DNA from 2 places in the Micromonospora sp. U56 genome. Region 2 is predicted to be linked to the other one. Evidence: riboswitches for the same ligand, from Rfam matches in the RefSeq annotation. Region 2 holds a riboswitch; the other holds the start of a gene.

Region 1 (14,830 bases), on a different contig from region 2:
GAGCCGGAGGGGCCGGGCGGCACGAACCGACCGTCCAGCGCGCCGAGCACCCGGTCGATCTCGTCGGTGGTCCGGGCCAGCCGGGGCACCACCTCGCGGGCGGCGAAGCGCAGCACCTCGGCGGCGTCGCCGATCGCCCGGCCGGTGACCTCCTCGACCACCGCGTCGACCTTGTCGGCGTCCCAGCCGAGGGTCTCCATGCCGACGACCAGCCGGCGGGCCAGGGCCTCGACCAGGTCGACGGCGTCGGCGGCGGTGGCGGCCGGCCCGTCCGCCGCCTCGGTCAGCGGCTCCGGCACGGCGATCCGCCGGCCCGGCTCGGCGAGCAGGTGCTGCTCGTCCAGCCCGTACGCGGCGGCGAGCGCCTGGCGCAGGCCGGGCAGGGCGCGGGTGCCGCCCCAGACCTGGGGGGCGCGCAGCACGGCGAGGACGAGGTTGACCCGCGCCTCGCCGGTGGGCGCCTCGGCGAGGATGTGCAGCCCGTCGCGGATCTGCACGTCCTTGACCTCGCAGAGGTACCCGTCGAGGTGCAGCACGAAGTCGTCGAAGTCGTCGGCGGCCGGCATGTCCGCGGTGTGCAGGTCGTGGTGCAGCTCGGCGGCCCGAACGAGGTCCCAGATCTGCGCCCGCACGGTCGGCACCTTGGCCGGGTCGAGCGCCTGGACGGTGGCGTACTCGTCGAGGAGCTGCTCGAGTTTGGCCAGGTCACCGTACGTCTCGGCGCGGGCCATCGGCGGGACGAGGTGGTCGACGACGACGGCGTGCGCCCGGCGCTTGGCCTGGGTACCCTCGCCGGGGTCGTTGACGATGAACGGGTAGACCAGCGGCAGGTCGCCGAGGACGGCGTCGGGGGCGCAGTCGGCGGCGAGCCCGAGCCCCTTGCCGGGCAGCCATTCCAGCGTGCCGTGCTTGCCGAGGTGCACCACCGCGTCGGCGCCGAAGCCGCCGTCGGCCACCGGCGCGGCCAGCCAGCGGTACGCGGCCAGGTAGTGGTGGCTGGGCGGCAGGTCGGGGTCGTGGTAGATGGCGATCGGGTTCTCGCCGAAGCCGCGCGGCGGCTGGATCATCAGCACCACGTTGCCGAAGCGCAGCCCGGCCAGGACCAGGTCGCCGCCGTCGGCGTACAGCTCGCCGGGCGGCTCGCCCCAGTGGGTGCGCATCCGCTCCCGCAGCGGCGCCGGCACCCGCGCGAACCAGCGCCGGTAGGTCTGCCCGGGTACCCGCGCCTCAGCGGCGGCGAGCTGCTCGGGGGTGAGCCACTCGACGTCGTGCCCGCCGGCGGCGATCAGCGCGTGGATCAGCGCGTCCCCGTCGGTGGGGACCGGCTGGTCGCCGAGGTCGTAGCCGGCGGCGGCGAGGGCGGCGAGCAGCCGGACCGCCGAGGCGGGGGTGTCCAGGCCGACCGCGTTGCCGACCCGGGAGTGCCTGGTGGGGTACGAGCTGAGTACGACGGCGAGGCGCTTGTCGGCGTGGGGCACGTGCCGCAGCCGGGCCTGGCGGACGGCGATGCCGGCCACCCGGGCGGCCCGCTCCGCGTCGGCGGCGTAGCCGGAGAGCCCGTCGGCGTCGATGCGCTTGAACGAGAACGGCACGGTGACGATCCGCCCGTCGAACTCGGGGATGGCCACCTGCATCGCGGCGTCCAACGGGGAGAGTCCGGCGTCGCTGCCGGCCCACTGCTCGCGGGTGCTGGTGAGGCAGAGCGCCTGCACGATCGGCACGTCGAGGGCGGCGAGCGCGCCGACGTCCCAGGCGTCCTCGTCGCCCCCGCCGGAGGCGTCCGCGGCGACGGCGCCGCCGGCGGCGAGCACGGTGACGACCAGGGCGTCGCAGCGGGCGAAGAGGCCGAGCGGCCCGTCGCCGGGGGTGAGCCCGCGCAGCGAGCCGCAGAAGATCGGCAGCGGGTCGCCGCCGGCCGCCTCGACCGCGTCGGCGAGGACGTCGACGAAGCCGGTGTTCCCGGCGAGGGCGTGCGCCCGGTAGAAGACGATCCCGACGGTGGGGCGGGTCGCCGTGGCCGCTCCGGCCGCCGTCGACGCCGCGGCGGCCCGCTCGCCGTGCACCCCGTACGCCGGGGTGGGCGCGGGCGGGTCGAAGCCCTCGCCGGTGAGCAGCACCGTGTCGGAGAGGAACCGGGCCAGCTCGGCCAGGTTCGCCGGACCCCCCTCGACCAGGTAGGACAGCGCCTGGGTGGCCACTCCGGAGGCCACCGTGGAGGCGGCCATCAGCTCCGCGTCGGGCACCGCCTCGCCGCCGAGCACGACCGTGGGCACGCCGGAGGCGAGCACGGCGGCCAGCCCGTCCGGCCACGCCTGCCGGCCGCCGAGCAGGCGTACGACGGCGAGGTCGACGCCGTCGAGCAGCGCCGGCACGGCGTCGGCGGCGACCCGGGCGGGGTTGGCCAGCCGGTAGCCGGCGCCGCTGGCGCGGGCCGCGAGCAGGTCGGTGTCGGCGGTGGAGAGCAGCAGGATGCGCACGGACGGCTCCGGAGAGTGACGCCCGGACCGGCGCGGGGCCGGTCGGGCGAGGCGAGGGGACGGGCGCGGTTCAGCGGGTACGACGGGCCGCCGGGCGGATCACCGGCGATGAACCGGTGGGCGGCACGGTGCGGCGGTCAGCGGTGAACGGCGGAACGCGGTGCGCGGGCGCCCCACGGGGCGTCCGGGCGGTCGGCCGGCGCGACGGCACGGCCGGGCAGGGGCGCGGCACCGCGCCCGGAACGGGTACGATGGAACTCGTCGACGGTGGGGACGCTGCGCGTCATCGGGTCCTCCTCGGGTGTCCACGCCCTGGGGTCATCCCGACGGCCGAAGTATCCTGGCTTCCGGATCAACGCTCTCCCCCGGCCTTCCAACCGCAGGAACACGGCCGTGACGCGCGAGGGGGGATCGCTCCCCGGTGACAGTGGCGGGACCGCGCCGGAATCGCACCGGCTTCCTTCACTGCCGTCAGGCCGCGAATGCTGCCACATTCCTCGGCACCGGGTCAACGCCGCCCGGGGCCACGCCACGGTCAGCAGCCCATCGAGGACGGACGATCGGCGCCGCCGCGGCGGCCGGTCCGGACAATGTCCGCCCTCGATGCCGCACACCCTTTGCTCTGCTGCCCCGGAGGCGACACCGGGAGTGCTTCACCGTTGCCCGGGCGGCTGCAGAGCAAAGGGGACGGTGTGGGCAGGTTTCCGCCGGTCAGCGCCGACGGCGGGGCCACCGGCCGGGGACTGGTCGCCTACGATCGGTCCCGACGGCCGAGCGTCGACGGTCGATCGAAAAGGGACCCAGCCATCGCCGAGCCCGCGTTCCACCACCTCGCCGGCCGGGTCTGGCTCCACCCGGGCGATCCCGACCCGGGCACCATCCAACCGAGCGTGGCGTTGATCACCGACGAGCGCGGCGGCGTGCTGGTCGACGTCGGCCACAGCCCCGGCCACGCCCGGAAGATCCGCGCCGCCCTGACGGCGGCGGGGCTGCCCGAGCCGCGCTGGCTGGTCTACACCCACCACCACTGGGACCACGTGTGGGGCGCCTGCGTCACGTCGGCGGCCGGCACGCCGCCGACTCGACCGTGGTGCTGGTGCCCGACTCGGCGGTGCTGCTGCTCGGCGACTGCTTCTACCCGCCCCCGATGCACCTGCGCCAGGACGGGGACGGCCCCGACCTGGCGCTGGTGCGCAGGCTGCTCGACGACCACTACCACTGGTACGTCTCCAGGCACGCCGACCCGATGACCCTCGACGAGGCCCGCGCCGCCGTCGAGGGGTGAGCGGTCAGCGCATCCGGCGTTCCGGGTGGGCCCGGTTCCAGACCCGCATCCGCTCCGGGTAGCCGGTCCTCGCCGCCTCGTAGAGCGGCACGGCGTGCCGGCCGGCCAGCTTCGCCGCCACCTGCGGCGAGCCGGTCCGGCGGCGGATCCACTCGCCGTCGTGGGCGATCGCCACCACCGTGGTGTCCGTGGCGGTGGTCTCCGGCTCCAGGTAGAACTCCACGCCCTGCCGGCTCGTCACGAACTCCTCCAGCGCGGCCAGGTCCTCGCGGGTGGCCTCCCGGTCGAGCTTGGTCGGGGTGGGGACGGCGGCCCGGGACCGCCGGCTGAACCAGCCCATCTGCCCGCTCCTCTCGTCGGCGTCCCTCCAGTGGAGCACCGTCACCTGACAGTCGGCTGCGAGGCCGGTGAGCGGGAGCTGACCGGGCGTGCTCAGTCGAGCGCGGCCAGCTCCTCGGCGGAGAGCCGCAGCGCGCCGGCCGCGACGTTCTGGATCAGGTGCGCCTCGTCGCCGGTGCCGGGGATGGCCAGCACGTGCGGCCCCTGGTGCAGGGTCCAGGCGAGGCGTACCTGGTGCGGGGTGGCGCCGTGGGCCCGCGCGATCTCGTGGACGGCGGCGGTGTGCTCGGCCGCCGCGCCCGCCTCCCGCCGGACGCCGGCGAGGGCGAAGAACGGCACGTACGCCACCCCGCGCGCCCCGCACTCGCGCAGCAGCGCGTCCTGGTCGCCCCGGTTGTCGACGGCGTAGCTGTTCTGCACGCAGACCACCGGGGCGATGGCCTGCGCCTCGTCGAGGTGGTCCAGGCGGACGTTGGACAGGCCGAGGTGCCGGATCAGCCCGGCGTCGCGCAGCTCGGCCAGCGCGCCGAAGGACTCCGCCACCGAGTCCCGCCCGGGGCGCTTCACGATCCGCAGGTTCACCACGTCGAGGTGGTCGCGGCCCAGCCGGCGCAGGTTCTCCTCGACCTGGGCGCGCAGCTGGGCCGGCGTGGCCTCCTCGCGCAGGCCGGTCGCCGGGTCGTAGGAGAAGCCGACCTTGGTGGCGATCACCAGGTCCTCCGGGTACGGGGCGAGCGCGGCGCGGATCAGCTCGGTGGCGTACCGGGCGGGGCCGGTGCCGACGTTCAGGGTGCCGCCGGGCGAGACGTAGAAGGCGGCGGTGTCGAGGTGGTTCACGCCCAGCTCGACGGCGCGGCGCAGCACCCGCACCGCGCGGTCCGGGTCGGGGTCGACGGTGGTCCGCATCGAGCCGAACCCCATCCGGCGCACGGCGCGGTCGCCCAGGGTCCAGTTGCCCGCGGCGGCGGCGGTGATCTCTTCGGTAGGCATCCGGCGACCCTAGCCAGCACGGCTGAGCTGCGCAGTCGGCCGCGCACCCGATACCGCCCGGGGGCGGCCGCTGTTAGGTTCTATGTGCTGGCGGGGTGCGCCGGCGGCCGGGTCACCGGCACCAGCGCCAGGGTGGGCAGCAGCAGCAGCGGCACCACCAGCAGCGCGTGCAGGATGCCGACCCGGTCGCCGAGCAGGCCGAGCAGGGGCGGCCCGGCGAGGAACGACGTGTAGCCCAGCACCGCGACCACACTGACCCGCGCCGGCGCCCGCTCCTCGTCGTCGGCGGCGGCGCTCATCCCCACCGGGAAGCCCAGCGAGGCGCCGAGCCCCCAGAGCGCCACCCCGGCGATCGCGACCGGCCCGGAGCCGGCCAGCACCGCCACCGCCGCGCCGAAGGCGGCGAGCAGGATGGTGGCGAACAGGACGGGCACCCGCCCCCAGCGGTCGAGGGCGACGGTGCCGGCGGTCCGCCCGATGGTCATGCCGGTGACGAAGACCGCGAAGACGGCGGCGCCGACGGCCTCACTCGTGTCGTACCCGTCGACGAAGGCGACCGCGAGCCAGTCGTTCGCGCTGCCCTCGGCGAACGCCATCACCAGCACCAGCAGGCCGAGCAGCAGGGTGCGCGGCTCCCGCCAGGCGGCGAGCAGGCCACCGCGCCGGGTGGCGGCGGTGTCCGGTGCCGGCTGGGCGGCCAGGAAGGCCCGGGCGCCGAGGACGGTGCCGCCGAGCACGACCACCGCCAGCACCGCCAGGTGCACGCCGATCGGCAGCCCGACGCGGGCGGCCCCCGCGCCGATGCCCGCGCCGGCCACCGAGCCGAGGCTCCAGGCGGCGTGGAAGCGGGGCAGGATGGTGCGCCCCAGCCGCTTCTCGACGGCGGCGCCCTCGACGTTCATCGCCACGTCGCAGGTGCCGGAGCCGTAGCCGAGGGCGAACAGGGCGACCGCCACGGCGGGCAGCGAGCCAGCCACCCCCGCGGCCACCCCGACGCCGGCCATCCCGACCGCCACCAGCACGGTGGACGCCACCACCGTGCGGGCCGCGCCGAGGCGCTGGGTGACCAGCCCGGCGGTGGTCAGGGCGAGCACCGCGCCACCGGACATGGCCAGCAGCAGCAGGCCGAGCCGGCCGGCGCTGAGCCCGAGCGCCTCGCGGACCGCGGGGACCCGGGAGAACCAGGACGCCACGGCGAGGCCGTTGAGGGCGAAGACCACCGCGACGCCGGTGCGGGCGGCCAGCACCTGCCGGGGTACGGCGGGGCTCGGCGCGGTGACGAGTGGGCTCACGGCTTGCGTCCTTCCGGTGGTACGGCGTCTCGCCGTTGATCACACACCGGTTTCGTCACGACCACAAGCCAGATGCGCTCCTTACCACATGCTGGTCAGAGCGCGGGCAGCCCGAGCGCCTCGTCGACCCGGGCCAGCACCGCCGCGTCGTCGGCCCGTACGCCCCGCAGCAGGTCGATGGCGGTGGCCCGGACCTGCCCGACGATCATCGCCAGCGGCAGGGTCTGGCCGTGGGTGAAGAGCCGCCCGGCGACGCCGACCGCGGCCCGGCCGGCGGCCTCGGCGCGGGCCGCGTGCCGGTCGCCGGCCTCCTCCGCGCCGTCGAGGTCGGCGGCGAGCGCCTCGCCCGCCGCCCGGACCGCCTCGGCCAGGTCCCGCAGGGCCGCGCCGAGCTCGGGCGGCACCGGGGTGGGCAGCCGGTTGAACGTCACGCCGGCCCGGGCGAGGACCCGCACGTTGCGGACCGCGTAGTCGAGCTGGCCGACCGTGGCGTCGACGGTGCGCAGCCGGCCGATGTGCCGCCGGCGCCGGACGTTGAGCCGGACCGCCTCGCCGGCGGCGAGCACCGCGGTGCGCAGCCGCTCCACCGCGGCGTCGAGGTGGCGGGCCCGGTCCAGGGCGGCCAGCGCGGCGGGCTCGTCCCGGGCGTCGAGGGCCGCGGCGACCTCCGCCAGCACCTCGGCCATCCCCTGGTAGGTGCGGCGGAACTCGGCGACCAGCGGGGCGAGCGGCCGCCGGGCGTCGATCAGCTGGCTGGCCACCACCGCCACCCCGCCGCCGATGAGCGCGTCGACGAACCGGAACGGCACCAGCGACTCGGTCGGTGGCGAGACCACCACCAGGTAGAGGGCGGAGACCGCGGCCTGCACCACGGCGACCGTGCTCGCCCCGACCGCCACCGCGAGCGCGATGGTGAGCAGGATGACGGTGAACACCGTCCAGCTGGTGCGCGGTCCGAGCGCCTGCACCACCAGGTCGGCGACGAGGACGCCGGCGGCGACCCCGAGCAGCACCTCGACCGCCCGGCGGACCCGCTGGCCCCGGGCCTGGCCGAGCACGATCAGCGCGGCGGCGGGGGCGAAGAACGGCTGCGGGTGGCCGACCAGCCGGGTGGCCAGGATCCACGCCACCGTCGCGGCCAGGGTCGTCTCGACCACCGGCAGCCAGCCCTGCCGCAGCCGCCCGGCGGCTTCCCGGAACCAGCCCCACCGGACCATCGCCGCCTCCTCGCCGCGTTCGGGCCCACCGTAGCCGGGCCGGCGGGTCAGGGTCGCCAGGCCCCGGCCGCCTCCGCCGCGTACGCCCGGAAGTCGCGCGGCGGCCGGCCGAGCACCCGCTGCACCCCGTCGGCCAGCCGGGCGTTGCGGCCGTCGAGGACCTCGGTGAACAGGTACGTCAGCAGCGCCACCTCCGGCGCCGGGACACCCGCGGCGGTCAGCTCGGCCGCGTACGCGGCGCTGGTGACCGGCACGAAGCGCACCGGACGGCCGGCCGCTGCGGCGATCTCGTCGACCGCCTGAGCGAAGGTGAGCAGTCGGGGGCCGGTCAGCTCGTACGTGGCGCCGGCGTGCCGGTCGGAGGTGAGCGCGGCGACGGCGACCTCGGCGATGTCGTCGGCGTCGACGAACGGCTCCGGCACGTCGCCGACGGGCAGCGCGAGCACGCCGGCGCGCAGCGGCTGCACCAGGTGTCCCTCGCTGAAGTTCTGCGCGAACCAGCTGGCCCGCAGCACGGTGGGGTCGAGCCCGCTCGCCGCGACGGCCCGCTCGGCCTCGGCCGCCTCGGGCTCGCCCCGCCCGGAGAGCAGCACCAGCCGCCGCACGCCGTGCGCGACGGCGAGCCGGGCGAGGTCGCCGACCGTCGCGACCGCGCCGGGCGCGGCCAGGTCCGGCTGGTACGCGAGGTAGACGGCGCCGACGCCGCGCAGCGCCGGCACCCAGGTGTCCCGGTCGGTCCAGTCGAAGGGCGGGGTGCCGGCGCGGGAGCCGATCCGGGTGGGTACGCCGAGCGTGGTGAGGCGCCGCGCGACCCGTCGACCGGTCTTGCCGGTGCCGCCGAGGACGAGTGTCGTCAGGTGTTCCGTCATGGGGACAGTCAACCGATCGGCGGTGAGACGCTGAATGGTTCGCCGTCGTGTGGGCATACGCGGGCGTCTACGCTCGCCACCGTGGATCTCCTGACCGGCCTGCTCGACGGCCCTCGCGCCCGGGGGGCGTTCCTGCTCCGCTCGCTGCTGGACCCGCCGTTCGCGCTGCGAATCGAGGACCGCGCGCCGCTGACCGTGGTGGCCGTGGTGCGCGGCACCGCCTGGGTGGTGCCCGACGACAGCTCCGCCGAGCTGCTGCACCCCGGGGACGTGGCGGTGCTACGCGGCCCGGACGCGTACACCGTCGCCGACGACCCGGCCACCGCGCCGCAGGTGGTCATCCACCCCGGCCAGCGGTGCACCACGCTGCGCGGCGAGCCGTTGACCACCACCCCGGCGGCGGGGGTGCGGACCTGGGGTACCGGCACACCGGGCAGCACGGCGCTGCTGACCGGGACGTACCAGTTGCCGGGCGAGGTCAACCGGCGGCTGCTCGCCGCGCTGCCCGCGCTGCTGGTGGTCCGGGCCGACGAGTGGCACAGCCCGCTGGTCGGGCTGCTCGCCGACGAGGTGGTGCGGGACTCCCCCGGCCAGGAGGCCGTCCTCGACCGGCTGCTCGACCTGCTGCTGATCGCCGTGCTGCGGACCTGGTTCGACCGGCCCGGCGCCACCCCTTCCTGGTACGCGGCGGCGGCCGACCCGGTGGTCGGACCGGCCCTGCGCCTGCTGCGCGACGATCCGGCGCGCCCCTGGACGGTGGCGTCGTTGGCCGCCGAGGTCGGGGTGTCCCGGGCCGCGCTGGCCCGCCGCTTCACCGAGCTGGTCGGCGAGCCGCCGATGGCCTACCTGACCGGCTGGCGGCTGAGCCTCGCGGCGGACCTGCTGCGCGAACCGGACGCCACCCTCGGCGCGGTCGCCCGCCGAGTCGGCTACGGCAGCCCGTTCGCGCTGAGCACCGCCTTTCGTCGGGTACGCGGCATCAGCCCCCGCGACCACCGCACCCGCACCCCGGTCGCCTGACCGAACTCACCGCCGGGCCGTCGCTCCACCGAGGATTGGCGACCCGACCGTCAGGCGATCACGGCCTGCCGAGGACCGGAGACCCGGCCGGGTCGGAGAGGTCAGACGCCGGTGAAGGCGCGGAGCAGGGCGCGGACGGCGGAGCGCAGGTCCTCGCGGCTCTCCGGGCTGCCGGGCGGCGGCGCGCTGAGCGCACCGGCGCCGACGAGGCGGTCGAAGAGCAGCCCGTCGACGAAGGCGACGAACTGGTCGCCCTGCCGCCGCGGGTCCGCCGCGCCGGCGCCGGCCAGCAGCGCCCGGGCCTGCTCGCGCAGCACGGTGCCGTGCGCCAGGATCGGCCGCAGCTCGGGTCGGTGCACGGCCTCCAGCAGGCAGGCGTAGCGGGCGAGGCTGCGGTCCCGTCCGACGGTGAGCCAGCGGTCCAGCACCTGCGCCGTGGCCACCGCGAGGTGGTCGAGGTCGGTCGGGGTGAGCCGCGGCGGCGGCCCGGGGGGCGGCGCGTCGGTGGGCAGTTCGCGGTCCATCAGGTCGGCCCGGTCCAGGTCGACCAGGCGGCGTACCACCGCCTCGATCAGCGCCTGCCGGGTCCGCAGGTACGCCGACGTGGTGCCGACCGGCACCCCGGCCCGGGCGTCGACGGCCCGGTGGGTCAGCGCCCGCATCCCGCCCTCGGCGAGCAGCGCGATCGCCGCGTCGGCCAACGCCGCCACCCGCGCGGACCGAGCGTTCATCCGGGCCTCCTCGTCGGTGTTCTACAGCTGTAGTATGAACTTCTACAGTTGTAGAAAGGGCGGTCGGGATGGACGGACACGCGGTGGTGGTCGGCGGCGGGATCGGTGGCCTGGCCGCCGCCCTCGCCCTGCACCGGGCGGGCTGGCGGATCACCGTGCTCGAACGCGCGCCGGAACTGGGCGAGGTGGGCGCCGGGCTGACCCTGATGTCCAACGCGCTGCGGGGGCTGGACGCGCTCGGCGTCGGCGCGGCCGTCCGCGCGCACGGCCGGGCCGAGGCCCCCGGCGGGCTGCGCACCCGAAGCGGGCGCTGGTTGTCCCGGGTCGACGGCGCCGACCTGACCCGGCAGCTCGGCACCACTGCGCTCGGGGCCCACCGGGGCAGGCTGCACGGCGTCCTGCGCGACGCCCTGCCGGCGGCCGCGCTGCGCACCGACGCCGAGGTGGTCGACGTGACGACCGGCCCGGACGGCGCCCGGGTGCGGCACCGCTGGCGCGGAGAGCCCGCCGAACTCGCCGCCGACCTGGTGGTGGGCGCCGACGGGCTGCGCTCGGCCGTGCGGTCCCGGCTCTGGCCGGAGCACCCCGGGCCCACGTACAGCGGGACGACGGCGTGGCGGGCGGCGATCCGCTGGGACGACCCGCTGCCGACCGCGGTGAGCTGGGGCCCGGGCGCCGAGTTCGGCATGGTCCCGCTCGGCGCCGACCAGGCCTACTGGTACGCCGCGGTGACCGCCCCACCCGGCGGGCGGGCCCCCGACGAGCTGGCCGCCGTGCGGGAGCGCTTCGGCGACTGGCACGACCCCGTCCCGGCGCTGCTCGCCGCCACCCGGCCCGAGCAGGTGCTGCGGCACGACCTGCACCACCTGGGCACGCCACTGCCGTCCTACGTGCGCGGTCGGGTGGCACTGCTGGGCGACGCGGCGCACGCGATGACCCCGTTCCTCGGTCAGGGCGCCTGCCAGGCGATCGAGGACGCGGTCACCCTCGGCGCGGCCTGCGCCGGCGGGCCGGCACACCTCGACGCCGCGCTCGCCCGCTACGACCGGGAGCGCCGCCCGCGCAGCCAGGCGGTGGCCCGGGCCTCGGCCCGCGCCGGCCGCGTCGGCCAGCAGCTGCGCCACCCGGTGGCGGTCACGCGCCGCGACACCCTGATCCGGCTCACCCCGTCCCGCGTCACGCTGCGCCAGGCGGCCCGGTACGCCGACTGGCACCCGCCACGCGACTGAGCGGACCGGCCCCGGCCTCGACCGACCCGGCGGCCTCGACCGACCCGGCGGTCAGCGACCGGCGGCGGCCAGGCCGGCGTATTCGGGCGAGGCCAGGAAGCGGGTCAGCACGTCGACACGGCCGTCTCCCCCGGTTCCCCGCGCCCGCCCGGCAGCCCCCAGACCTGCGGATGGTACGGGGCGTGCCCGTCGCGTAGCCGCGACAGCAGCCGGCCGGTCGGGTCGACGAGCAGCACGCAGGCGACGAGACGCACCCGGTCAGCCTGGTCGCCGGGCCCGCCACGGTGGCCGGGCCCGGCGGGCGGCGCGGTCAGGGGCGGTCGCGCCACAGCGGACTGTCGACGTAGTGGTTGTCGTAGCGCTGTCCGCTGGCGGCGATCTCGGCCGGATCGGCCTCGCCCCGGTACACCCGCTCGAGGAGCCGGTAGTAGTCGAACCGGTCGATGCCGGGGGTGAAGACCACCAGCACGTCGGCGGACTCGCCGCGGGCCGGGGCGAAGGCGTGCGGGGTGTGCGCGGGGACGAGCAGGAAGTCGCCGCGGCGCAGGGTGCGGATCTCGTCGGCCACCAGCACGTCGAGGACCCCGTCGAGGACGAAGAACGTCTCGGCGGCGCGGGTGTGCAGGTGCGGTGGGGCGCCAGGCGAGCCGGTGTGCAAGGTGGCCCGGTTGGCGGTGAGCGCGCCGCCGGTCTCGCCGGCATCACCGAGCAGGGTGATCAGGCTGGTCGGGCCGTCGGCGAGGACGGTGGCGTCGTCGGCGCGGACATGCAGGGGTGCCGTGGTCATGATGCTCGCCTTCTGATGGGGACGATGCTCAGGACGGGGGCGCGACGAGGCGCTCACGGGTGTTCCGCGGGGTGTCCGGGTAGCGGTCGCCGACCGCCTTCCGCAGCTGCGCGAGGGTCTGCCCGGCCAACTCCCGCCGCCAGGCCAGGTCGGCGCGGCGCATCGCCTGGGAGATCAGGCAGGCCTGCCGGTAGTCGACATCGGCGCGACCCCCCGGCCCCTGGCGGAGGATCTGCGCGCAACGGAACGCCTCCTCCGCCCCCTCGATGGCGGTCACCACGTCGAGCAGGGTGATCTCCTCGGGGGCGCGGGCCAGTCGGAACCCGCCGCGCGGGCCGGAGACGGACCGGAGGATCCCGGCCCGCACCAGGGCCTGCAACTGCTTGTTGAGGTACGCCGTGGGCAGCCCGTAGAACGCGGCCAGCCGGGCGGCCGACACCGCCCGCCCCGGCTCCAGCCAGGTCATGTTGAGGCAGCTGTGCAGCGCCCACTCGACGCCCTCGGCCATCTTCATATTCTGGATACTAGATGTCCAGTATTCGCTCGGCAAGCCTTCCGCACAGCCGGGCGCCGATGCCGGCCCGCCGTCGGGCCGGCCCGTCGCTCGGCGGCTCGTCGCGGGCACCGTCCACCCTGGCCGAATTCCGTCACCGCCCTCCCCGGGGCGGAGCGTCGAAATTGCGTCCGGCCAACCCTCCAGAATATCGATCGCGCCCATTTCCGGCGTCAGCCGAAAGGGACAAGGGGCCGGTAAGATCGGTGACACCGTTGTGACTGATCGCTGACTGCGGATAGTGAGGGCGATCACACACACTGCTGGCATGAATGCGAGACTCGACCGCGGCAGGGCATTCCGCCTCGCGGTGTGTCTCGCCCTGGTGGCGGTGCTCACCGGGTGCATGCAGCTGAACATCGGCCTGACCGTCAACGCCGACGACACGATCGACGGGCAACTGCTGCTGACCGCCGACAAACGGTTCCTGACCACCGACAACAGGACCGTCCAGGTCGGCTTCGCCGAACTCCGGCAGAACATCCCCACGTTGCCGAAGGGCGAGGAGCGGGTCTACGAGAATGAAGGCTTCTACGGTTCCCTGATCACCTACCACCACACTCCGCTGAAGGATTTCACCAGCGAGAGCGTGAAACTGGTCCGGGAGGACGATCTCTACCGGTTCAGCCTCCCGCTCGATCCGAAGAAATACGGCGGGAAGGTGGCCGAACAGGATCCGTTGAACCAGGCGAGGTTCATGCAGTTGATGTCGTTCGAGATTTCCCTGACCTTTCCCGGTCGGGTGATCGACACCAACGGCACGCGCATCGGCCGCTCGGTCACCTGGAAGGTCGTCGCCAACCAGGAAAAGCCGCTCGAGCTGCGGGCGGTGGCCGAGGCGGCGCCGAAGTCCTCGCCGTCCGCCACGGCGGCCGCCTCCCCCGGCGGTGACGAAGGCGGGTCGTTCCCCTGGCTCCTGGTCGTCGGGGCCGTGGTCGTACTGCTCGTGGTCGGCGCGGTCGTCGCCGTCCTGCTGCTGCGCCGACGGGGCCGGTCCGCCGCCGCCCCCGCCGCGGCGCCGACGGGCGCGGCCGTCGCGCCGGCCGCCACGCCACCGGCGGAGCATCCGAGGCCGGTCTGACCCCGTCAGGGCCGGACATCGCCACCACCCGGGCGGCCGGGCCGGGCGCACCAACCCGGCCGTCGCACCTCACCACACCACACCACCCTCCCGGCACCACCCGAAGGGAGATCGCCGTGAACGATCTCTTCACCTGGCCCGCCCTCGGCAGCCTCACCGGCGCGAGCGCCGCCACCCTGCTGACCGCCAACGTCGTCGGCGGCCTGCTCGGACCCGCGGGCGACAAGGCCCGCAAGTGGATCGCGTTGGGCGTCGCCCTGGCGCTGTCCTACCTGACCGCCGCGTTCGCCACGGACGTCGGCGCCGAAAAGTGGATCATCGCCTTCTTCAACGGCCTGATCATCTTCTCGGCCGCCCTCGGCATCAACCAGCTGCCGCCGGGCAACCGGCAGGCGACGCAGGCGTCGTCGAGCCGGATCGCCCAGGGCGGTGGCGAGCCCCGCTACATCCGTTCCTGGGTCTGAGAGAGGTGAGCGTCATGGTCTTCGGAATCATCAGCGCCGCCGTCCACATCATCCTCGGCGCCGCGCTCGGCGGCTGGGCCGGCGGCACCCTCGGCCTGCTGATCGGCGCCGTCGCCGGGCTGCTCGTCGGCGGCCCGTTCGGCTGGGCGGTCGCCTCGGCCCGGGTGTACGGCCCGGACACCCGCGGCGTCTGGCTCTTCGTGGTGGACCACACCTGGAGCCTGCTGAACACCGCCGTCGGCGCGGTCTACCTCGCCGTACACCTGATCTTCGGCCACCAGCTCGACCGGACCACCTCGCAGCACAGCTGCCGGGTCGACGTCGTGGAAGGCGTCTCCCCGCGGTACGCCACCACCATCGGCACGGTCTGCGCCGGCTCCAGCCCCGGCATCCAGCGGCACGAGGACGTGCACATCTTCCAGGGCCGGCTGCTCGGCCCGCTCTACATCCCGCTGGTCCTGCTCAACTACGTGCTCTTCACCATCGCCCCGGTCTG
Region 2 (14,830 bases):
AACCGCCGTTTTCGGACAAGGTGGAAGCCTCCGGTGGGAGTGAGAGGATCGTGATGATCTTAAGTGCGTGAGTGGGCTGGCGCGCCCGACTTTCGGCCGGACGCCGGCGCTTCGCGGACGCCGGGGGAGGTGGGCGGCGGGACGCCGGACGTCCCTGCTCGCCTGCCGCACATCGACATCGGTGCGCCCAACCGGGTGTTCACCGGCCGGGCGCACCGCCCCCGTCGGATGTCGTCACCGACAACCCACGAAGAGTCTCGGCTCCGCCACTGTCGTTCCGCTATCGGATCGCTATCGCCTCGAAGGGGCGAGCCGGCACCGGCGGGCTACGCTGCGGGAAGTTGCACCACGGCGCGCGGGGGGGAGCGGATGCGGTTCGGGATCCTGGGACCTCTGCGGGTCGGCGGCGGCGAGGCCACCGTCACCGCAGGTCGGGACCGGGTCGTGCTCGCCATGCTGCTGCTGCGTGCCGGTCGGGTCGTACCGGTGGAGGAACTGGTCGACGCGGTCTGGGAGGAACGCCCGCCGGCCACCGCCAAGGCCCAGCTGCACAGTTGCGTCTCGCGGCTGCGCCAGCGGCTCGCCGCGCTCGGCCTGCCGGCCGACGTGATCGTCACCGACCCGGTCGGCTACGGCGTCCGCGTCGAACCGGCCGACCTGGACTTCGAGGTCTTCGCCCGTACGGTCGAGGCCGCCCGCGCCGCAGTGGCGGCCGGGCAGCCGGCCGAGGCGCGCCGGCACTACCGGCAGGCGCTCGGGTTGTGGCGCGGGCCGGCGTTGAGCGGCATCCGGAGCCGGGCCGTGCGCCGGCGGGCGCAGACCCTCGACGAGCAGCGGCTCGCCGCCCTGGAGGAGTGCGTCGACGTCGAGCTGCGGCTGCGGCAGGCCGCCGACCTGGTCGACGAGCTGGCCGAGAGCGTCGACCGGCACCCGCTGCGGGAACGGCTGCGCGGCCAGCTGATGCTCGCCCTCTCCGCGATGGGACGGCAGGCCGACGCCCTCGCGGTCTACCGGGAGGGCCGGCGGATCTACGCCGAGGAGCTGGGCATCGAACCCGGCGCGGCGTTGCAGGAGCTGCACCAGCGGGTGCTCGCCGGCGACCTGGCGCTGGGCGGGCCGGAGAACCGGCCGGTGGCCCCCGTCCGGTCGTTGCCCCGGGCGATCAGCGACTTCACCGGCCGGCAGCAGACGATGGCCCGCCTGGTGAAGGAGATCGAGGAGGAGGGTGCCCGGATCCAGCTGATCGACGGGATGGCCGGCAGCGGCAAGACCACCCTGGCGGTGCACGTCGCGGCCGCCCTGGCGGACCGCTACCCGGACGCGCACCTCTTCGTGGACCTGCACGGGCACAGCGAACGGACCCCGCTGACGCCCGCCGCCGCGGTGGCCACGCTGCTGCGCCAGCTCGGGGTGCCGGCGGAACGGGTCCCGCTGGACCTGGACGACCGGCTCGCGGTGTGGCGCAGCGAGCTGGCCGGCCGGCAGGCCCTGGTGGTGCTGGACAACGCCGCCGGTGCCGACCAGGTGGCGCCGCTGCTGCCCACCGGCCCGGACTGCCTGGTGCTGATCACCAGCCGCCGCCGGCTGGTCGGCCTGGACGAGGGACGGCCCTCGTCCCTGCCGGTCCTCGACCCGGACGAGGGCATCGAACTGCTCGGCCGGGTGGCCGGCCAGGAGCGGGTGGCCGCCGAACCGCAGGCGGCGGCCGAGGTGGTGCGCCGCTGCGGATACCTGCCGCTGGCGATCCGGCTGGCCGGCGCGCGGTTGGCGCACCGGCCCCGCTGGCGGGTCGCCGACCTGGCCGAGCGGCTGGTCACCGGGGGCGGCCCGCTGGCCGAGCTGGCCGCCGGGCATCGCTCGGTGGGGCAGGCGTTCGCCCTGTCGTACGCCCAGGTGTCGCCGGCGGCCCAGCGGTTGTTCCGGCTGCTCGGCCTGCACCCCGGCGTACGGTTCGACAACCGGGTCGCCGCCGCCCTCGCCGAGCTGCCGCTGCCCGAGACGCAGGACCTGCTCGACGAGCTGGTCGACTCGCACCTGGCCGAGGAGGTGGAGCCGGGCCGGTACCGGCTGCACGACCTGATCCGCGAGTACGCCCGGCTGCTGCTCGCCGAGACGGACCGGGCCGTCGAGCGCCGGGAGGCCCTCGCCCGCCTGCTCGATCACCACCTGCACGTGGCGGTGGCGATCGCGTGGACGGTGGAGGCGGCCGGCAGCCGCCCCACCCTGCCGGCCGTCACGCCGACCCGGCCCGATCTGGTGGCCGCCTGCGCGGCAGGGGGGCGGGCCTGGTTCGAGGAGAACCTGGCCGCGCTCACCGCCCTGGTCCGGCTGGCCGAGGAGGAGGGCTTCCCGGCGCGGTGCTGGCAGCTGGCCCGGGCCTGCTGGCGGCCGAACTTCGACGGCGGGCACCTCGACGAGCTGATCGAGACCCACACGATCGGCCTCCGGGTCGCCGAGCACCTCGGCGACGAGGTGGCCATCGCCATGATGTTGAACTACCTCTCCTCGGCGTACTACCGCCTGGCCCGTTTCCCCGAGGCGATCCGGTTGATGGAGGTGGCGCTGGACCTGCGCCGCCGGCTCGGGCTGCGCGGCGAGGTGCTCAGCACGCTGTGGAACCTCGGCGCCTCGTACGCGGGCAACGGTGAGTACCGGCAGGGCAAGGCGAAGTTCGACGAGGCACTCGCCCTGATCACCGGCCTGAACGACGCGGCCGAGCTGACGAACCTGCAGAACAACCTCTGCCTGGCCCTGCTCGGCTGGGGCCGGTACGAGGAGGCGCTGCACACCGCCCGGCTGCACCTCCTACTGGCCCGCCAGACGCAGGACATCCGGCAGACCTCGCACGCCGTCGGGCATCTCGGCATGATCCGGCACCGGATGGGCGACCTGGCACCCGCCCGCCGACTCCTGCGGGTCGCGCTGCACCTCAAGCGCCAGACCGGCAACCGGTACGGCGAGGGGGAGGTGCGCAACGAGATCGGCGTGATGGAGCGGGAGGCCGGGCGGCCGGAGCGGGCCGCGGCCCTGCACCGGGAGGCGCTGGTGGCGATGATGGAGGTGGGCGACCGGATCGGCCAGTGCGCGTCGCGCAACCTGCTGGCCCGGGCGATCCTCGACCAGGGCGACGTCTCCAGCGCGCTGGACCTGCACCGCCGGGTGCTCACCGACGCCACCCGGCTGGGTGCCCGCTACGAGCAGGCGCGGGCGCTCGACGGCATCGCGCGCTGCCTGCGGGCCACCGACCCGGCCGCCGCCCGCTCGCACTGGATGCGGGCGCTGGCGCTGTTCCGCCAGGTCGAGTCGCCGGACCAGCACGAGGTCGGCCGGCTGCTGGCGGAGCTGGACTGAGCGATCATCTGCGAGTCGGCGGTGGGCGCGGCAGGATGGTACGCGTGACGACTCCAGAGGCAGCGGGTTACCGGATCGAACGCGACTCGATGGGCGAGGTGGAGGTGCCCGCCGAGGCGCTGTGGCGGGCGCAGACCCAGCGCGCGGTGCAGAACTTCCCGATCTCGGGGCGCGGGATCGAGCCGGCCCAGATCAAGGCCCTGGCCCAGATCAAGGGTGCCGCCGCGCAGGTCAACGGGGAGCTGGGCGTGATCGGCGCGGACGTGGCCGCCGCGATCGCCGCCGCCGCCGCGCACGTGGCCGACGGCGGGTACGACGACCAGTTCCCGATCGACGTGTTCCAGACCGGCTCGGGCACGTCGTCCAACATGAACACCAACGAGGTGATCGCCACCCTGGCCGGCCGCGAGCTGGGCCGGGACGTGCACCCGAACGACGACGTCAACGCCTCGCAGTCCAGCAACGACGTCTTCCCGTCCTCCATCCACCTGGCCGCCACCCAGGCCGTGGTCGAGGACCTGCTGCCCGCGTTGAAGCATCTGGCCGGTGCGCTGGAGGAGAAGGCGGCGGAGTTCGAGACGGTGGTCAAGGCGGGCCGTACGCACCTGATGGACGCCACGCCGGTCACCCTCGGGCAGGAGTTCGGCGGGTACGCCGCGCAGGTCCGCTACGGCGTGGAACGGCTGGAGGGGGCGCTGCCCCGGCTGGCCGAGCTGCCGCTGGGCGGCACCGCCGTGGGCACCGGCATCAACACCCCGCTCGGCTTCGCCGCGAAGGTGATCGAGAAGCTGCGCGCCTCCACCGGCCTGCCGCTGACCGAGGCGCGCAACCACTTCGAGGCGCAGGGCGCCCGGGACGCGCTGGTGGAGACCTCCGGGCAACTGCGTACCGTCGCCGTCGGGCTCTACAAGATGGCCAACGACATTCGCTGGATGGGCTCCGGCCCCCGCGCCGGCCTGCGCGAGCTGCGCATCCCCGACCTCCAGCCCGGCTCGTCGATCATGCCCGGCAAGGTGAACCCGGTGGTCGCCGAGGCGATGCGGCAGGTCTGCGCGCAGGTGATCGGCAACGACGCGACGGTCGCCTTCGCCGGCTCGCAGGGCGACTTCGAGCTGAACGTGATGCTCCCGGTGATGGGCCGCAACCTGCTGGAGTCGATCCGGCTGCTGGCCGCGTCGAGCCGGCTCTTCGCCGACCGGCTGGTGGTCGGCCTGGTCGCGGACGCCGAGGTCTGCCTGGCGTACGCGGAGGGGTCGCCGTCGATCGTCACCCCGCTCAACCGCCACCTCGGGTACGACGAGGCCGCCTCGATCGCCAAGGAGGCGCTGGCGAAGCAGATCTCGATCCGCGAGGTGGTGATCGCACGGGGCCACGTGGACTCCGGCAAGCTCAGCGAGACCCAGCTCGACGAGGCCCTCGACCTCCTCCGCATGACCCACCCCTGACGCCCGATCGCGGCCCCGTTTGCGGTGTGTTGCGATGTCCGGGCGGTGGGACACCGCGACACGCCGCAAAACGGAGTGGATCATCGTTCTTCCGGCGTCGCCTGGCACGGGGGACCCAGGCGAGGAACCGCCCGAAGAGGGTCGCCGGGTCCGGTCCGTCGTGCGGGTGGAGTCGGTACAGGTCAGCGGCCGCGTCGTGCAGCACCGCGCAGAGGTGGACGCTGAGCCCGACCCGGTCGTGGGCGTACTCGGCGATGAGGGCGAGCCGGGCCGTCGCGCAGGGCCACGGCGCGGCGCAGGTCCGGCAGATCCAGAGCGGACGCAGCGGCAGATGCGGGTGGGCCGCGCTCACCACGGGCCGTGGCCGGGCCGCCCGGACGACCCCGGGGTGTGCCGCCGGGACGACGCGGAGATGTGCCGCCGGGACGACGTTGGCGTGAGCCGGCCGGCCGGGTCCGGTGCCGGCCCCTCCGTCGGCAGAGGCGTGCGCGAGGACCAGGGTTGCCAGGCGGACCGGGGCATGTGGACTCCCTACGAGGCTGAAACGGCTGCGTCGTCTCCCCCGGTCGGGGGGCCCCCCCCGCCCGGGCCGGGGGGGGGGCCGGGCCGTCCGCACCCCGGACCGGCGACCCGGACCGCGCGCGCCGTCCCGGCCCCGGACACCGCCGGGCCGGGCTACACGATTCGATCCGGCCACGCCGCAGAGTCTGACCAGGCCACCCGGCCCGGCCGGGCCGGCCGGAACGGCGCGGCCGGTCGGGCCGTGCCGCTCGCCGTGCGGGCCGTGCGGCGACGCCTCGCCGCCGGGGGTACGGACCGGGGCGCGAACCCGGTCGAGCTGGCCGTCGTGATGCCGGCGGTGCTGGTGCTGCTCTTCGCCTCGGTCCAGGTGGCCGCCTGGTTCGTCGCCCGGTCCACCGCGCTGAACGCCGCGCAGAGCGGGGTGAACGCGCAGCGGGTGCTCCAGGCGCCGGACGGGGCGGGCGAGGCCCGGGCCACCCGGTTCCTCGGCGCGGCCGGTGACTGGCTCGTCGGCTGGGACAGCCCGGGGCCGACCTGCGTCACCGGGGCCACCGAGGTCACCTGCACGGTCACCGGCCGGTCCCTGTCGGTCATCCCGGGCGTCAGCTTCCGGGTCCGGCAGACCGCGCACGGCACCGTCGAGCGCTGGACGAACCCGTGAGCGCCGCCGCGGACGGCCGCGCCCGGGGCTCGGTCTCCATCGAGGTGGCCGTGCTCGCCCCGGCGTTCATCGCGCTGATCGTGCTGGCCGGGGTCACCGGGCGCACCGCGATCGCCGACGAGGCGGTGGAGGCGGCCGCGCACGACGCCGCCCGGGCCGCCTCGATCTCCCGGGACGCCGGCACCGCCCGCGACGCGGCCCGCGACGCCGTCCGCCGCCAGCTCGACTGGCGGCGCCTGAACTGCGCCGGCGCGCCCCGGATGACCCTCGGCGGCTCGGTGCGCGGCCGGTCGACCAGCTTCGACGCGGCGTACCGCAGCCCGGCCGGGCAACCGGCGAGCGTGACCGTCTCGGTGACCTGCGTGGTGTCCCACCGCGACCTGCGGCTGCCGGCGCTGCCCGGGATGCCGCTGCGCACCACCGCCTCGGCGACCTTCACCTCCCCGCTGGACCGCTACCGGAGCCGGGGATGACGGGCCGCGACGAGGGACGGGTGAGCCTGTTCCTGGCCGTCGCGATGACCGGCGTGCTCGCGGTCATCGGCGTCGCGTACGACGGCGCCGGCCAGCTCCGGTCGTTGCAACGCGCCGACAACCTCGCCGCCGAGGCGGCCCGCAGCGGCGGCCAGGCCGTCGACCGGGCTCGCGCGATCGAGGGCGGCCCGAAGGAGATCGACGAGGGCGACGCGCGGGCGGCCGTCCGCGACTACCTCTCGGCGGCGGGCGCGACCGGGCACTCGGTGAGCTTCCCCGTGGTCGGCGGCGAGAAGCAGATCCGGGTACGCGTCACCGTCACCTACCGCCGGCACCTGCTCGGCCTTTTCGGCATGGACGACACCGTCACCGTCTCGGGTGAGGCCACTGCGCGGGCGCTCACCGAGGCACCGTAGGAAGGGAAGGCCGCCATGACCGCACCGCGTGGCTCCGCCGTTCGGCGGACCGGCCAGCTGCTCACCGGGTTCGGGTCGCTGGTTGTCCTGGTCGCGCTGCTGGTGGGCGCGCCGGTGGCGCTGCTCGCCCTCGCCGGCAATCCCCTGCCCGACCAGCTACCCACCCTGTCGGCGGTCGGCACGGCGCTGACCAGCCGGGACGACGGTCGGTTGTTCCTGCGGGCGTTGGCCGTGGTCGGCTGGTTCGGCTGGGCGACGTTCGCCTTCTCCGTGCTGGTGGAGCTGGCGGCGCAGACGACGCGGCGGCCGGCGCCCCGGCTGCCCGGGATGAGCCGGCAGCAGCGGGCCGCGGCGGCCCTGGTCGGATCGGTCGCGCTGATCATCGCGGCGAGCCCGGCGGCCAGCGCGGCGGCGGCCATGACGTACCCGGCGACGGCCGGCACCGGGCTCCCGGCGACGGACGCGGCAGTGCCGGCGACGGGCGCGACGCTGGTCCTCGCGGCGCCGCCCGTCGGATCGACGGGGGCGGCTCCGGAGGGCGCCGGCGCCGAGGCTGTCCGGCCACAGCCGGCCCCGCCGGTGTACCGGGTCGCCAAGGGCGACTACCTGGGCGAGGTGGCGGAACGCTACCTGGACGACTTCGACCGCTACCAGGAGCTGGCCCGGCTCAACCGGCTGCCCGACGCCGACCGGATCCGGCCGGGCCAGCTGATCAAGCTGCCGGCGCGGGCGGAGGACGGCGGCGCACGCACGCACGCGACCGGCCGGCTGGTGGCCGGGCAGGCGACGCCCCGTAAGCCGTCGCCGCATCCGCCGGCCGCGTCCCCGGGTTCGCCGAAGGGGTCCCCCGGCGGCATCGGGTCGCCGGTCCCCGACGAGCAGGCCGGGCCGGGTACTCCGGGCGGTCAGGTCGGACCGGGCGGGACCGGCGCGACGCCGGGACAGCCGGTACCCCGGACGATGCCGCCGCAGGCGGAGCGGCCGGCGGGGGCACCCCCGGCGATGGCGGCCGGGGCCTCGCGGGCCACCGACGACGACGGGATGAACCGGCCGCTGGCGGTCTCCGCCGTGCTCGCCGTGGCCAGCATCGTCGGCGCGCAGATCGGCGCGGTGCTCGGGCTGCGCCGCCGCCCGGCCCGGGCCGTCGCGGCCGCCCGCGCTCGCCACCGCCGCGACTGACCAGGGGTACGCGCACCGGGCGCAGGACGAGGCGAGCCGCCGCCCGGCTTGCCCGCCGCCTCGGGCCGCGCCCACCAACAGTGGGCCGGCGTGATCTGCGGCGCTCGCGACTGGAACCGGCAGGTCCCTGGCCCGGCCCACGGTGCCCTGCCGTGCCCGCAATCCCGACGGGCCGACGGGCCGACGGGCCGCCTGGCCCGGGCCAACGCGGCCCGGCCAAGTGCCCGGTGGGAGGTCAGGGCAGCTTGGTCTGGAGGATTCCGTCGACCACCCGGGTCGGCAGGAGCTGCTGGTCGTTCGCGGCGGGGCCGTGCACGACCTCGCCGCCGTTGAGCCGGAACGTCGAGCCGTGCCAGGGGCAGACCACGCAGGCGTGGCCCTCGATCTCCTGCACCTCGCCCTCGCCGAGCGGGCCGCTCTGGTGCGGGCAGCGTTCCAGCATCACAGTGACGTCGTCGCCGTGCCGGTAGAGGATCACCGAGACGTCGTCCACCTCGCGGGTGATCAGCTCGCGCTGCGGAAGCGTCGCCAGGTCGGCGATGGCCTTCCACTCGTCGGTCATCCGGTGCAGCTCGGAGATGCTCTGGTTGACCTGCGCACCCTGCTTGTACGCCAGGTGCCCGCCGATGTACGCCCCGGTGCTGGCCGCGGTCAGCCCCAGGTACGCCAGGGCGCGCCCCATGCCGTGCCGGCCGCGCATCCGGGCGGCAAGCGAACTGGCGTAGAACACCAGCGCGACGGAGTTGGAGGCGGCGTGCACCAGCCCGACGCGGCGCTGGTCCCGGGCCAGGGCGGCCCAGTCGTTCAGCCCGGCGACGGCGGCCGGGAGGGCGCTCACCGTACCCAGCCCGACCAGGGTGGTCGCGGCCCGGCGCTGACCGGGCAGCAGGTCCAGCACGGCGGCGCTGATCCACGCGCCCACCGGCACCTGCACCATCGCCGGGTGCAGCGGATGGCCCAGCCAGACGCCGTGCAGCAGGTCACGGACCCGCTGCCCACGCAGGGTCGACTGGACGGCCCGCTGGAGCCGGTCGCCGACCGGGTCCAGCGCGGCGTTCTGCTCGATCTTGTTCATCAGGGCTCGCACGTTCCCCGACTTCCCGGCAGCTGCGGTCGCAAACCGGGCGGCGGGGACGAATTCCGCTGCCCGGTCGAAATCAGCGCCAGTCGTGGGCCTCCGGGTGGAAGGTGGCGCTGCGGAAGAGGGCGTCCAGGTTGCCGCCGAGCTTGCGCAGGGTGGCCTTGTCGTGCGCGGTCATTTCCACGTACAGACCCTGGACTCCGTAGACCTGGAGGCTCGCGCCGCCGTCCAGGGAGGACGTGCGGCGGGCGGGATGGCCGTCGATGCGGGAGGTGGGATCGCCGATGACCGCACCGTCGCCGGTCACCGACTTGCGGGGCAGCATCAGTACGACCAGCGGCCAGTCCCCGTACTTCGTCCGCTTGCCGGCGCCGTAGGACAGCTCGACGTCCCAACGGTCGTTCGCCCTCCTGGTCACCAGGTACGCCATCGGCTTCAGGCCGGCCGGGGGCGTGGCGAAGCGCACCGGCAGCCGGATCGGCCGGTCCACGGCGTAGCGGAGGTCGAGGGCGATCCGCCGGGTGACGGCGCGCGGGTCGCCGGCACTCTCGGGGATGTGCCGCACAATCACCTCGGCCCAGGCGCCCGGGGCGTATTCCCAGCGCAGCGCGGCGGACCGGGGCTCGGCGGCGGCGGCGTTCGCGTTCCATCGGGCAGCCCGGCCGTTGACCGGCTCGGCCGGCTCCAGGCCCGCGGAGCCCGCCCGGCCGGCGGCCACGGCGAAGTCCCGGTCGATGCCGAGCGTGATGTCCCGGCCGGCAGCAACGAGCCGCAGTTCGGCCGCGGGCGCGTCCTTGACGGGCCGGGGTGACGTCTGCGGCGCCGAGGCGGTCAGCGCGAGCTGGTCGGTCCCGGTCCGGACGGTCCGGTCGGTCATGACGGGAGGCACCCAACCGAACTCGGCGTACTGCCGGGCGGGGTCGAAGGCGGCCGGGGCGGTCGCCGGCATCGCGGCGGTCGGGGACGGCGTGAGCGCGGGGGCGACCGGCGTCGGCCGGTCCGCCCGGCCGACCAGCGCCGGGGCTGCGGCCAGGACCGCGACCACCGCGAGCCCGGCGGTGGCCGTCGCGGCGATCCGCCGCCGCCGCACCTGCCGGCGCCCGTCGCGTACGGCCCGGTGCAGGTCCACGGCGGACGGCGGGAGCGGTACGTCCCGCAGCGGCGCCAGCAGCTTCTCCTCCATCACTTCCCCTCTCCGGTGATCGCGTAGGCGCCCGTGCCGAGCAGCCGGCGCAGGCTGGCCAGGCCGTGCGAGGTCTGGCTCTTGACCGTGCCGGCGGTGCAGCCCTGGGTGGCGGCCACCTCGTCCACCGGCCGGTCGTGCAGGAAGCGGAGCACCAGCACGGCTCGCTGCCGGGGCGGCACCTGGGCGAGCGCGGCGTGCAGCAGCTCCCGGTCCTCCACCGCGTCGCCGGTCGGGGCGGGCGCCGGCTCGGGTGGCGTGTCGACCAGGCGGACCCGGGACCAGAGCCGGCGCTTCTCGTCGAGGAAGACCCGGACCAGCACGGTACGCGCGTACGCGTCGACGTTGTCCGCCTCGCGGGCCCGCCGCCAGCCGACGTAGAGCCGGGTGACGGCGGTCTGGACCAGATCGTCGCCACGGTGCGCGTCCCCGGTCAGGTGGCAGGCGATCCGGCGCAGCGCCGGCAGCCGCGACGTGACGTACTCGACGTACTCCTGTTCCAGGTCCGCCCGCATCCACCCACCCCGTCCATGAACATTCACCCCGCTGACGGGGTCGGGCACCGTCCAGGTTGTACGCGGCGCAGATTTTCCCGCCGACGCGACACGCCCACAGCATATGGTGTGTTGGCTTTTTGCGACCCACTACATCTAGGATCACTTTTACTGCTGGTGCGACCCCCCCAAGGGTCCGCCAGGCGTCGACGTCGGCCAGGCGTCGCGCCGAACAGGGAACCCGGTGCGAATCCGGGACTGCCCCGCAGCGGTGAGCGGGAACGACCGCCGTCACGAGCACTGGGCCCGACGGGGCCCGGGAAGCGACGGCCAGTAGGCGAACGCGCCGGACGCGTCTGCCCGCGAGTCCGAAGACCTGCCAGTAGGGCGTGCCCACCGGGCACGCGGACCACCTCGGGGCCTCGTGGGAGGGCCGTCGAGCCGTACGGAGCACCGCCGGCACACCGACCGGTGGCGATCCGGCGTGCCGTCGTGCCCTCCCGCGGTCCACACCGACCACCCAGGAGAGCACGTGACGGCGTCATCCACCATCGCCCCACCCCCGGTCGGGGCACTGCGGGACCTGCTGCACCGACACCATCACGACCTGCCCGACACCGACCCGGAGCGGATCCTCGCCCTGGTCTCCTCGGGGCGCACCGCCGGCGCGGACACCGACGAGCTGACCCGGCTGGCCATCGCGGCGGCGGCCGGGCTCACCGCCGAGGAGCCCGGGTACGCCCGGCTGGCCGCCCGCCTGCTCGCCGGGCGGATCGCCGACGAGACCACCGGCCAGGGCATCGACAGCTTCAGCGACAGTGTCGCCGCCGCGTACGCCGAGGGCCTGCTGGACCCGGGCTTCGCCGGCTTCGTCGCGACGCACGCCGCCACCCTCGACGCCCTGGTCGACCGCGCCGGCGACGACGCCTTCGAATACTTCGGACTGCGCACCCTGCACGACCGCTACCTGCTGCGCCACCCGCGCAGCCGGGCGGTGCTGGAACGGCCGCAGCACTTCTGGCTGCGGGTCGCCACCGGCCTGTCGGACACGGTGGAGCAGGCCGGCGAGCTGTACCGGCTGATGTCCCGGCTGGCCTACCTGCCCAGCTCGCCGACGCTGTTCAACGCCGGCGCCCGGCACCAGCAGCTCTCCTCCTGCTTCCTGGTCGACTCGCCCCGGGACGAGCTGGACTCGATCTACGACCGCTACACGCAGGTGGCGAGGCTGTCCAAGTTCGCCGGTGGGATCGGCATCTCGTGGTCCCGGGTGCGCTCGCGGGGGTCGCTGATCCGGGGCACCAACGGCCGCTCCAACGGCATCGTGCCCTGGCTGCGCACCCTCGACGCCAGCGTCGCGGCGGTCAACCAGGGCGGCCGGCGCAAGGGCGCGGCCTGCGTCTACCTGGACACCTGGCACGCCGACATCGAGGAGTTTCTGGAGCTGAAGGACAACACCGGCGACGAGGCCCGGCGTACGCACAACCTGAACCTGGCCAACTGGGTGCCGGACGAGTTCATGCGCCGGGTCGAGGCGGACGCCGACTGGTCGCTGTTCGACCCGAAGGAGGTGCCGGAGCTGGTCGACCTGTGGGGCGCGGAGTTCGACACCGCGTACCGGGCGGCGGAGGCCGCCGGCAAGGCGGTCCGGACGCTGCCGGCCCGCACCCTGTACGGCCGGATGATGCGCACCCTGGCGCAGACCGGCAACGGCTGGATGACGTTCAAGGACGCGGCGAACCGCACCTGCAACCAGGTCGGCGCGGGTGGCGGCGTGGTGCACCACTCCAACCTCTGCACCGAGATCCTGGAGGTGACCAGCGACGACGAGACGGCCGTCTGCACGCTCGGCTCGGTCAACCTGGCCGCCCACCTGGTCGACGGTGGCGTGGACTTCGCCACGCTCGCCACGACGGTCCGGCTGGCCGTCGGGGCGCTGGACCGGGCGATCGACCGGAACTGGTTCCCCACCGAGCAGGCGGCCACCGCGCACCGCCGGTGGCGGCCGCTGGGGCTGGGCGTGATGGGGCTGGCCGACGTCTTCGCCGCGCTGCGGCTGCCGTTCGACTCGCCGGAGGCGTTGGCGCTGTCCACCCGGATCGCCGAGGAGGTCGCCCTGGCCGCGTACGACGCCTCCGCCGACCTGGCGGCGGAGCGCGGCGCGCATCCGGCGTACCCGCTGACCCGGGCGGCCGGCGGGGTGCTGCACCCGGACCACTGGGCGGACGCCCGGCCCACCAGGCCGCAGGCGTGGGCGGCGCTGCGGGAGAAGGTGGCCCGGCACGGGCTGCGCAACTCGCTGCTGGTGGCGATCGCGCCGACGGCCACCATCGCCTCGATCGCCGGCTGCGCCGAGTGCGTCGAGCCGCTGGTCTCCAACGTCTTCAAGCGGGAGACCCTCTCCGGGGAGTTCCTCCAGGTCAACCGGCATCTGGTCGCCGACCTGAAGCGGCTGGGCCGGTGGACCCCGCAGACCCGGGACGCGATCAAGCGGGCGGACGGCTCGGTGCAGGAACTGGACCTGCCGCCGGAGCTGAAGGCGCTGCACCGCACCGCCTGGGAGCTGCCGCAGAAGGCGCTGATCGACCTGGCCGCCGCCCGCGCCCCGTACGTGGACCAGTCACAGTCGCTCAACCTGTTCCAGGCCAGCCCGACCATCGGCCGGCTCTCCTCGATGTACGCGTACGCCTGGCGGGCCGGGCTGAAGACCACCTACTACCTGCGGTCCCGTCCGGCGACCCGGATCGCGCAGACCACGGTCGCCGCCGCGCCGGCCGCCGCACCCGTGCCCTCGCCACGACCGGCGGCGCCGGCCCTGCTCACCTTGTCCGTCGGCGAGAGCGACGCGGTCGCCTGCTCGCTGGAGAACCCCGAGATCTGCGAGGCCTGCCAGTGACGATGCTGCTCGACCCCGGCATGGACCTGACCCTGCGACCGATGCGCTACCCGGACTTCTACGAGCGGTTCCGGGCCGCCATCCGCAACACCTGGACGGTGGAGGAGGTGGACCTGGCCTCCGACGTACCCGATCTGACGACGCTCTCCGCCGGCGAGCGGCACCTGGTCCACCGCCTGGTGGCGTTCTTCGCCACCGGCGACTCGATCGTGGCGAACAACCTGGTGCTCAACCTCTACCAGCACGTCAACGCGCCCGAGGCCCGCCTCTACCTCTCCCGCCAGCTCTACGAGGAGGCGGTGCACGTCCAGTTCTACCTGACGCTGCTCGACACCTACCTGCCCGACCACGACGAGCGGGTGAAGGCGTTCGCCGCGGTCGAGCACATCCCGTCGATCCGCGACAAGGCCGAGTTCTGCTTCCGCTGGATCGACTCGATCGGCAGCCTGCACCGGCTGGAGAGCCGGGCGGACCGGCGGGCGTTCCTGCTCAACCTGATCTGCTTCGCGGCCTGCGTGGAGGGGCTGTTCTTCTACGGCGCCTTCGCCTACGTCTACTGGCTGCGCTCGCGCGGGCTGCTCTCGGGGCTGGCCACCGGCACCAACTGGGTGTTCCGCGACGAGTCGATGCACATGGAGTTCGCCTTCTCGGTGGTCGACACCGTCCGCGCCGAGGAGCCGTCGCTGTTCGACGAGGCGATGGCGGATGAGGTGCGGACCATGCTGGACGAGGCGGTGACGGCCGAGCTGGCCTTCGCCCGGGACCTCTGCGGGGACGGCCTGCCGGGCATGAACACCGCCGACATGCGCCGCTACCTGGAGTACGTGGCGGACGCCCGGCTCGCCCGGCTCGGCCTGCCGCCCGCGTACGGGTCGACGAACCCGTTCCCGTTCATGGAGTTGCAGGACGTGCAGGAGCTGACCAACTTCTTCGAGCGGCGGGTGTCCGCGTACCAGGTGGCGGTCGGCGGTGAGGTCAGCCTGGACGACGAGTTCTGAGTAGCCTCGCCTGATGCGGTTTCATCGAATCGATCGTCGTGAGGCCCGGCGCATCGCCGTCCGGGCCCAGCTGCTCGACGCGCACCGGCCGACGGACCTCTTGACGGTCCTGGACCGGTTGTCGTTCCTGCAGT

Evidence for each region. Region 2 has a riboswitch for cobalamin ahead of KBX37_RS02780 (ribonucleoside-diphosphate reductase subunit alpha). Riboswitches for the same ligand answer to the same signal wherever they lie in the genome.
Region 1: linked by a shared signal. The riboswitch ahead of cobN (cobaltochelatase subunit CobN) and the one ahead of KBX37_RS02780 (ribonucleoside-diphosphate reductase subunit alpha) in region 2 are both predicted to bind cobalamin.

What each region holds. Positions count from the first base shown of each region.
Region 1 is NZ_JAGPYL010000110.1:2,554-17,383, forward strand. Features, by position in the region: gene cobN (cobaltochelatase subunit CobN) at 1-2,477, opposite strand, end outside; cobalamin riboswitch at 2,811-2,940, opposite strand; partial or broken gene KBX37_RS36090 (hypothetical protein) at 3,068-3,466, shown strand; gene KBX37_RS34885 (hypothetical protein) at 3,517-3,762, shown strand; gene KBX37_RS27050 (hypothetical protein) at 3,767-4,102, opposite strand; gene KBX37_RS27055 (aldo/keto reductase) at 4,195-5,091, opposite strand; gene KBX37_RS27060 (MFS transporter) at 5,172-6,383, opposite strand; gene KBX37_RS27065 (aromatic acid exporter family protein) at 6,479-7,600, opposite strand; gene KBX37_RS27070 (NAD(P)H-binding protein) at 7,648-8,469, opposite strand; gene KBX37_RS27075 (AraC family transcriptional regulator) at 8,551-9,489, shown strand; gene KBX37_RS27080 (TetR/AcrR family transcriptional regulator) at 9,591-10,220, opposite strand; gene KBX37_RS27085 (FAD-dependent oxidoreductase) at 10,289-11,449, shown strand; partial or broken gene KBX37_RS27090 (RNA pyrophosphohydrolase) at 11,575-11,703, opposite strand; gene KBX37_RS27095 (cupin domain-containing protein) at 11,760-12,236, opposite strand; gene KBX37_RS27100 (Rrf2 family transcriptional regulator) at 12,265-12,744, opposite strand; gene KBX37_RS27105 (DUF3153 domain-containing protein) at 13,058-13,870, shown strand; gene KBX37_RS27110 (hypothetical protein) at 13,987-14,334, shown strand; gene KBX37_RS27115 (glycine zipper family protein) at 14,349-14,830, shown strand, end outside.
Region 2 is NZ_JAGPYL010000003.1:100,275-115,104, forward strand. Features, by position in the region: gene KBX37_RS02735 (BTAD domain-containing putative transcriptional regulator) at 370-3,351, shown strand; gene KBX37_RS02740 (class II fumarate hydratase) at 3,387-4,796, shown strand; partial or broken gene KBX37_RS34120 (hypothetical protein) at 4,906-5,151, opposite strand; gene KBX37_RS02745 (TadE/TadG family type IV pilus assembly protein) at 5,560-5,979, shown strand; gene KBX37_RS02750 (TadE/TadG family type IV pilus assembly protein) at 5,976-6,452, shown strand; gene KBX37_RS02755 (hypothetical protein) at 6,449-6,868, shown strand; gene KBX37_RS02760 (LysM peptidoglycan-binding domain-containing protein) at 6,884-8,047, shown strand; gene KBX37_RS02765 (Rieske 2Fe-2S domain-containing protein) at 8,283-9,122, opposite strand; gene KBX37_RS02770 (hypothetical protein) at 9,205-10,311, opposite strand; gene KBX37_RS02775 (SigE family RNA polymerase sigma factor) at 10,311-10,826, opposite strand; cobalamin riboswitch at 11,037-11,183, shown strand; gene KBX37_RS02780 (ribonucleoside-diphosphate reductase subunit alpha) at 11,338-13,698, shown strand; gene KBX37_RS02785 (ribonucleotide-diphosphate reductase subunit beta) at 13,701-14,696, shown strand; gene KBX37_RS02790 (DNA glycosylase AlkZ-like family protein) at 14,710-14,830, shown strand, end outside.